Rhizobium lentis: one gene and its partner. The protein of the gene in region 1 binds, or shares a complex with, the protein of each later gene. Links are inferred from orthologs where the notes say so. Each region holds a gene or a part of one and is shown on either strand. Other genes may lie near its edges.

The links. The genes of interacting proteins can lie anywhere in the genome.
Region 2: the proteins of secY (region 1) and secA are in contact, whole or in part, in a crystal structure (PDB 3DIN), measured with the Thermotoga maritima proteins. The link is inferred for Rhizobium lentis from one-to-one orthologs. Residues at the interface, in WP_004081795.1 of Thermotoga maritima: Glu108, Gly109, Glu110, Glu111, Ala236, Glu237, Arg238, Arg239, Ile240, Thr241, Ile242, Gln243, Tyr244, Ala245, Arg246, Arg247, Val248, Thr249, Gly250, Arg251, Arg252, Val253, Tyr254, Gly256, Ala257, Ser258, Thr259, Tyr260, Leu261, Pro262; in WP_004082002.1 of Thermotoga maritima: Glu261, Ala262, Arg263, Lys300, Ala301, Arg302, Thr303, Ile304, Ile305, Leu323, Tyr324, Asp325, Pro326, Val329, Ser330, Tyr333, Ile336, Lys340, Phe345, Val349, Glu363, Phe364, Tyr374, Ser375, Gly376, Gly377, Glu393, Ile395, Thr482, Ser483.

What each region holds. Positions count from the first base shown.
Region 1 is NZ_CP071454.1:3,621,273-3,626,101, forward strand. The notes cover bases 1,074-4,036. They hold secY (preprotein translocase subunit SecY), read left to right. Parts: upstream 1,074-1,866; coding sequence 1,867-3,207; downstream 3,208-4,036. Other genes in these bases: rpmD (50S ribosomal protein L30), read left to right, coding at 1,074-1,139; rplO (50S ribosomal protein L15), read left to right, coding at 1,156-1,632; J0663_RS17415 (adenylate kinase), read left to right, coding at 3,204-3,854. In the rest of the region: rplR (50S ribosomal protein L18), read left to right, coding at 1-213; rpsE (30S ribosomal protein S5), read left to right, coding at 347-916; more of rpmD, read left to right, coding at 930-1,073; rpsM (30S ribosomal protein S13), read left to right, coding at 4,077-4,445; rpsK (30S ribosomal protein S11), read left to right, coding at 4,579-4,829. UniProt on the Escherichia coli protein: The central subunit of the protein translocation channel SecYEG. Consists of two halves formed by TMs 1-5 and 6-10.
Region 2 is NZ_CP071454.1:1,415,814-1,419,271, forward strand. What follows is about bases 1-3,269. They hold secA (preprotein translocase subunit SecA), read left to right. Parts: upstream 1-354; coding sequence 355-3,069; downstream 3,070-3,269. Other genes in these bases: J0663_RS06775 (peptidylprolyl isomerase), read right to left, coding at 1-108; J0663_RS06785 (lipopolysaccharide biosynthesis protein), read left to right, coding at 3,247-3,269. In the rest of the region: more of J0663_RS06785, read left to right, coding at 3,270-3,458. UniProt on the Escherichia coli protein: Required for protein export, interacts with the SecYEG preprotein conducting channel.

The DNA.
Region 1 (4,829 bases):
CTTGCGTCTGCCTCCACCCTCGACAAGGATCTGCGCGGTTCTCTGAAGACCGGTGCCGATACCGCAGCAGCCGCTGCTGTAGGCAAGCTCGTCGCCGAGCGCGCCTCCAAGGCCGGTGTTACGGACGTCGTGTTCGACCGTGGCGCCTTCATCTATCACGGCCGCATCAAGGCTCTTGCCGAAGCGGCCCGCGAAGGCGGTCTCACCTTCTGATCAGCTTCCGGCCGGACGCATCTGCGCCGGCCGGATTTTCGCCGGACCGCGGGTACTTCCCTGGAGAAGGGGAGGCTTAGGCGGTCCACATTCGTTTGCCGATTGCACCCGGAAAAGAAAAAGGAAGAGGACAATGGCACAGGAAAGAAGGCCGCAGCGGGAAGACCGCCAGAGCCGTGAAGAGCGCGATAGCGAATTCGTCGACAAGCTTGTCGCGATCAACCGCGTCGCCAAGGTTGTCAAGGGCGGCCGTCGTTTCGGTTTCGCAGCACTCGTCGTCGTCGGCGACCAGAAGGGCCGCGTCGGCTTCGGCCATGGCAAAGCACGCGAAGTGCCGGAAGCCATCCGCAAGGCAACCGAAGCCGCCAAGCGCGAGCTGATCTTCGTACCGCTGCGTGACGGCCGTACGCTGCATCACGACGTTCATGGCCGCCACGGCGCCGGCAAGGTTCTGCTGCGCTCGGCGAAGGTCGGTACTGGCATCATCGCCGGCGGCCCGATGCGCGCCGTATTCGAAACGCTCGGCATGCACGACGTCGTCGCCAAGTCGACCGGTTCGTCGAACCCCTACAACATGGTTCGCGCCACCTTCGACGCTCTGAAGCACCAGGTTCACCCGAAGGACATCGCAGCTCAGCGCGGCATCAAGTATGCAACGCTGCAGGCTCGTCGTAGCGCCTCCGGCAACGCCTCTGAAGAATAAGAGGAGCTGACCAATGGCCAAGGCTACCAAGAAGGCTGAAGCGAAGACTGTCACGATCGAACAGATCGGCAGCCCGATTCGCCGTCCGGACGTCCAGCAGCGCACGCTGATCGGTCTCGGACTGAACAAGATGCACCGTCGCCGCACGCTGGAGGATACCCCTTCCGTTCGTGGCATGATCCGTGCTGTCCAGCATCTCGTTCGCATTGTCGACGAGAAGTGAGACGGAGGAAACGCTCATGAAACTCAATGAAATTAAGGACAACGAAGGCTCGACCCACAGCCGCAAGCGCCTCGGCCGCGGTATCGGTTCGGGCTCCGGCAAGACCGGTGGTCGCGGTGTGAAGGGTCAGAAGTCCCGTTCCGGCGTCGCCATCAACGGCTTCGAAGGCGGCCAGATGCCGATCTATCGTCGCCTGCCGAAGCGCGGCTTCAACAACATCTTCGCTTCCGACTTCGTCGTCGTGTCGCTTGCCCGCATCCAGGCTGCGATCGACGCCGGCAAGCTCGATGCCAAGGCGACCGTTGACGCCGCTGCCCTCAAGGCCGCCGGCGTCATCCGCCGCGCCAAGGACGGCGTTCGCGTTCTCGCCGATGGCGAGCTCAAGGCCAAGATTACCATCGTCGTTGCCGGCGCTTCCAAGCCGGCCGTCGAGAAGATCGAAAAGGCAGGCGGCACCGTGACCCTGCTTTCGGCTCCGGCTGCAGCCGAATAATATCTGATGATATGTCGCCCGGGGTGCTTCACACCGGGCGATTTTGCTCCCATATGTGGGCCTCACAAAAACTTGGCTGGCGCGCCCGCGTCATGCCGGTAAGACTGGAAGACAAGGGTGAGGCATGGGGTTGCGCTGCAATCCGTCCAAAGCCCGGTTTTGAATAATTTTCATACTGATTCCGGGGCCGGCTATTTCCCTAGAGACGCCGGAATTGGTAGCGCGGAGAATCGCATGGCTTCTGCAGCGGAACAATTGGCATCCAACCTCAATTTTTCGACCTTTGCCAAAGCCGAGGATTTGAAGAAGCGCCTGTGGTTCACACTGGCAGCTCTCCTCGTCTACAGGCTCGGCACCCATATTCCGCTTCCGGGGCTCAATCCCGAAGCCTATGCCCAGGCGTTCCGCGGCCAGGCAGGCGGTATTCTCGGCCTTTTCAATATGTTCTCGGGCGGCGCTGTCGAACGCATGGCGATCTTCGCGCTCGGAATCATGCCTTACATCTCCGCCTCGATCATCGTACAGCTCATGACCTCGGTGGTGCCGGCGCTCGAAAACCTGAAGAAGGAAGGCGAGCAGGGGCGCAAGATCATCAATCAGTACACCCGCTATGGCACCGTCATTCTAGGGGCGCTGCAGGCCTATGGCATCGCCGCTGGTCTCGAGAGCGGCCAAGGTCTGGTCGTCGAGCCGGGCTGGTTCTTCCGCGTTTCTACCGTCCTGACGCTGCTTGGCGGCACGATGTTCCTGATGTGGCTCGGTGAGCAGGTCACCTCGCGCGGCATCGGCAACGGTATTTCGCTGATCATCTTCGCCGGTATCGCGGCCGGCCTTCCGAGCGCGCTTGCCGGTACCCTCGAACTCGGCCGCACCGGCGCGCTGTCGACCGCGCTCATCCTGCTCGTTATCGTCGTCGCGATCGGCGTCATCGGCATCATCGTCTTCGTCGAACGGGCCCAGCGCCGGCTGCTGATCCAATATCCGAAGCGCCAGGTCGGCAACCGCATGTTCCAGGGCGACACCTCGCACCTGCCGCTCAAGCTCAACACATCAGGCGTCATTCCGGCCATCTTCGCCTCGTCGCTGCTGCTTCTGCCGGCAACGGTCGCCGGCTTCGCCAGCACGACGTCGATGCCGTCCTGGGCGACGTCGATCGTTGCCGCCCTCGGCCACGGCCAGCCGCTCTACATGGTGCTCTATGCGGCGCTGATCGCCTTCTTCGCCTTCTTCTATACGGCCATCGTCTTCAATCCGAAGGACACGGCCGACAATCTGAAGAAGCACGGGGGCTTCATCCCCGGCATCCGCCCGGGTGAGCGCACCGCCGAATATATTGATTATGTGCTGACCCGGATCACCGTGATCGGCGCGATCTATCTCGTCTTCGTCTGCATCCTTCCGGAGATATTGGTGTCGCAAACCGGCATCCCATTATCCCTTGGTGGCACTTCGCTTTTGATCGTGGTTAGCGTAACTCTTGATACGGTGGCACAGATCCAGGGTCACCTGATCGCGCAGCAATACGAAGGCCTGATCAAGAAATCGAAGTTGCGAGGAGGAAAGAGGGGGCGATGAGACTTATCCTTTTGGGGCCGCCGGGCGCGGGCAAGGGAACCCAGGCCCAGCGGATCGTGGAAAAGCACGGCATCCCGCAGCTTTCCACGGGCGACATGCTGCGTGCGGCCGTTAACGCCGGTACGGAGGTGGGCAAGCGCGCCAAGGCTGTCATGGACGCCGGCAAGCTTGTCTCGGACGATATCGTCATAGCCATCGTCTCCGAGCGAATCGATCAGTCCGATTGCGCCAACGGCTTCATTCTCGATGGTTTCCCCAGGACGCTGGTCCAGGCGGACGCCACCGAGGCGATGCTGAAGGCGAAGGGTCTCGATCTTTCCGTCGTCATCGAATTTCGTGTCGATGATGCCGAGTTGGTTCGCCGTGTCGCCGGTCGTTACTCCTGCGCGCAGTGCGGTAGCGTCTATCATGACACCGACAAGGTTCCGGCCAGCGAGGGCGTATGCGACAAGTGCGGTTCCACGCACTTCAAACGTCGCCCCGACGATACTCCGGAGACGATGACGGCCAGACTGCAGGTCTACTATAAGGAAACCTCGCCGCTGATCGGCTATTACCATGCCAAGGGCAAACTCAAGTCTGTCGACGGCATGGCGGAGATCGATCAGGTGACCGCCGAAGTTGAAAGCATTCTTTCCAAGCTTTAAGGCTTTGAAAATAAACTTGGCGGGAACGGTTGCTTTTCAGCAGTGATTCCGCTAAACACCGCGCCAACTCGCGACATTCCCTGCGATCGGCGCGGATTTCCCTGGGAAGTCCGGGTGCGGTCGTTTTGACATGTTACGGACGTAAATCTGAACGGGCGGTCCTGAGGACCGCATAACGAAGCCCACTTGCCGGATGGCAACTGGAATGCAAGGAGAACAGGCGTGGCACGTATCGCTGGCGTCAACATCCCGACTGCAAAGCGCGTCGTCATCGCGCTGACCTACATTCACGGGATCGGTCCGAAATTCGCACAGGAAATCGTCGAGAAGGTCGGTATTCCGGCCGAGCGTCGTGTGCATCAGCTGACGGACGCCGAAGTCCTTCAGATCCGCGAAACCATCGACCGCGACTATCAGGTCGAGGGTGATCTTCGTCGCGAAACCGCGATGAACATCAAGCGCCTGATGGATCTCGGCTGCTACCGTGGTCTGCGTCATCGTCGCGGCCTTCCGGTCCGCGGTCAGCGCACGCACACCAATGCCCGCACCCGCAAGGGGCCGGCAAAGGCGATCGCTGGCAAGAAGAAGTAATTTCCGGGAAACCGGGATGGGGAGGCTGGCGGTCCGCGCCGGCCTCTTTTGAGTTTGGAACGGGACCGTATAGGCGCCGTTCCGGTGTAGCCGCTGGCATTACGGCGGTGAAGAGATCAACGAAAGGATTAGCATGGCTAAGGAAGCCGTCCGCGTTCGCCGTCGCGAGCGCAAGAATATCTCGTCGGGTGTCGCTCACGTCAACTCGACCTTCAACAACACGATGATCACCATCACCGATGCGCAGGGCAATGCCATCGCCTGGTCGTCGGCCGGCGCCAAGGGCTTCAAGGGCTCGCGCAAGTCGACCCCGTTCGCTGCCCAGATCGCTGCCGAAGACTGCGCCAAGAAGGCCCAGGAGCACGGCATGAAGTCGCTGGAAGT
Region 2 (3,458 bases), 2.2 Mb from region 1 along the record:
CTCCAGATTGCCGACCTTGGCGACGACGGCGTCCTCTGCATGAGCCGGAACCTGGAATGCAACGAAAGTTGCAAAGGCCAGCAGGGCGAATTTATTGGTGCTCAACATCAAATAACCCTTCACAGTTATATCGCCGGCTTCAGCATTGCCTATTCCAGCTCAAAATAGCCATCAACACCGGATTGTGGCCTTTCTGCATCCGCCAAATCCGTTGACATCATTCGACCCCCCTCTTATCTGTCACGCAACCTCGCGTCCAGAACAGTTTCCGGGCGTTTCAAGGCATGCGCCTGATTTTCGGCCGGGCCGCGGACAAGAAACGTCGCGGATGAATATTGAGAAAGGACCAGTCACATGGTCAGCTTTGGCGGTATAGCCCGCAAGTTATTTGGATCGTCCAATGATCGCCGCGTGCGGTCCTACCAGCCGAACGTCGCCGCAATCAACTCCATCGAAGAGAAGACGAAGGCGCTGACGGACGAGCAGCTCGCGGCAAAAACGGCGGAATTCCGCGCGCTTCTCGCCGAAGGCAAGACGCTCGACGACATTCTGATCCCCGCCTTTGCGGTCGTGCGCGAGGCTTCGCGCCGCGTTCTCGGCCTGCGACCTTTTGACGTACAGCTGATCGGCGGCATGATCCTGCATTCGAATGCGATCGCCGAGATGAAGACCGGCGAAGGCAAGACCTTGGTCGCCACCCTGCCGGTCTACCTTAACGCGCTTTCCGGCAAGGGCGTGCACGTCGTCACCGTCAACGATTATCTCGCCCAGCGCGACGCCGCGACCATGGGTCGTGTCTACGGCTTTCTCGGCATGACCACGGGGGTCATCGTCCACGGCCTCTCCGACGAGGAGCGTCGCGCGGCCTACGCCTGCGACATCACCTATGCCACCAACAACGAGCTCGGCTTCGATTATCTGCGCGATAACATGAAGTACGAGAAGAACCAGATGGTCCAGCGCGGCCACAATTTCGCGATCGTCGACGAAGTGGATTCGATCCTCGTCGACGAGGCGCGCACGCCGCTGATCATCTCCGGTCCGCTCGACGACCGCTCCGAACTCTACAATACGATCGACGCATTCATTCCAGTGCTGGCGCCAAGCGATTACGAAATCGACGAAAAACAGCGCTCCGCTAACTTCTCCGAAGAAGGCACCGAGAAGCTGGAAAACCTGCTCCGCCAGGCCGGTCTGCTGAAGGGTAACGCGCTTTACGACATCGAGAACGTCGCGATCGTTCACCACATCAACAACGCACTGAAGGCCCACAAGCTCTTCCAGCGCGACAAGGACTATATCGTCCGCAACGGCGAAGTCGTCATTATTGACGAATTCACCGGCCGCATGATGCCGGGTCGACGTTATTCGGAAGGCCAGCACCAGGCGCTCGAAGCCAAGGAAAAGGTGCAGATCCAGCCGGAGAACCAGACGCTGGCTTCGATCACCTTCCAGAACTACTTCCGCATGTACGACAAGCTCGCCGGCATGACCGGCACGGCGCAGACGGAAGCGGAAGAATTCGGCAATATCTACAATCTCGACGTCATCGAGGTTCCGACCAACCTGCCGATCAAACGCATCGACGAGGACGACGAGGTCTACCGGACCTTCGACGAGAAGTTCAAGGCTATCATCGAGGAAATCCTCGCCGCACATAAGCGCGGTCAGCCGGTGCTTGTCGGCACCACTTCGATCGAGAAGTCGGAACTGCTCGCCGAGCGCCTGCGCAAGCAGGGCTTCAACGACTTTCAGGTGCTGAACGCCCGCTACCACGAGCAGGAAGCCTATATCGTCGCCCAGGCAGGCGTGCCGGGCGCCGTCACGATCGCCACCAACATGGCCGGCCGCGGCACCGACATTCAACTCGGCGGCAATCTGGACATGCGCATCGAACGTGAACTCGGCGAAGTCGAAGCTGGCCCGGAACGCGACGCCAGGGTCCAGGCGATCGTCGAGGAGATCAAAGGCCTCAAGGAAAAGGCGCTCGCCGCCGGCGGTCTCTACGTGATCGCCACCGAACGCCACGAGAGCCGACGCATCGACAACCAGCTGCGCGGCCGCTCCGGCCGTCAGGGCGACCCCGGCCGCTCGAAATTCTATCTTTCGCTTCAGGACGACCTGATGCGCATCTTCGGCTCCGACCGCATGGACAGCATGCTGACCAAGCTCGGCCTCAAGGAGGGCGAGGCGATCGTCCATCCCTGGATCAACAAGGCGCTCGAGCGCGCGCAGAAGAAGGTTGAAGCCCGCAACTTCGATATCCGCAAGAACCTCTTGAAGTATGACGACGTCCTCAACGATCAGCGCAAGGTCATTTTCGAGCAGCGTCTCGAACTGATGGAAGCGACCAATATTTCCGAGACCGTCTCCGACATGCGCCGCGAAGTGATCGAAGATCTGGTCGAAAAGCATATCCCCGAGCGCGCCTATGCCGAACAATGGGATGCCGTCGGCCTGAAGACCGGTGTTGCCAATATTCTGAACCTCGATCTGCCGATCGAGGAATGGTTCCAGGAAGAAGGCATCGGCGAGGACGATATTCGCGAGCGCCTGACGGAAGCCGCCAATGCCGCCTTTACGGAAAAGGCCGAGCGCTTCGGCGACGACATCATGCATTATGTCGAACGCTCGATCGTCATGCAGACGCTCGATCATCTCTGGCGCGAGCACATCGTCAACCTCGACCATCTGCGCTCCGTCATCGGTTTCCGCGGTTATGCCCAGCGCGATCCGCTGCAGGAATACAAGTCCGAAGCCTTCGAACTCTTCACCGGGCTCCTCAACAATCTGCGCGAGGCCGTCACCGCCCAGCTGATGCGCGTCGAACTGGTGCAGCAGGCGCCCGCCGAACCCGAACCGCCACTGATGCAGGCCCATCATCTCGATCCGACGACCGGCGAGGACGACTTCGCCCCTATCTACCAGGCCTCCGAAGTCACGGTCGCCCCCGAGAACCGCAAGCCTGATGACCCCGCTACCTGGGGCAAGGTCGGCCGCAACGAGGCCTGCCCTTGCGGCTCCGGCAAGAAATACAAGCATTGCCACGGGGCCTTCGAACAGGTCTGAGAAAATCGCAACGACGCTGAAAATGCCGCCTTCGGGCGGCATTTTCTTTCTGCGGCAACGCCGGAAAGTAACAGTTCCGCGTTGGACGACGAGCCGCATCCGGAACCGTTTCTTAACCCTGCTCTGTCAAGACTTCAGGGACGATTTGCCTGACCTTCAGAGTTTTGCGTGTTCATCATGGCAGTCATAGAAACAGCGGAGAAACTGCTGCCGGCGGGTCTGCGCCCGATCGGCGGGCGTACGCTGCGCATGCTTGCGGCCGTGCTCACCGAGGGTGGGGAGAAGGCCACCGCCCAGCGCATGGCGCTGACGGCCTTCTCGATCCGTATCCTCAGTGCCGCGCTCGCCTTTATCTCCCAGATCGTCCTCGCCCGGCTGATGGGCGAATA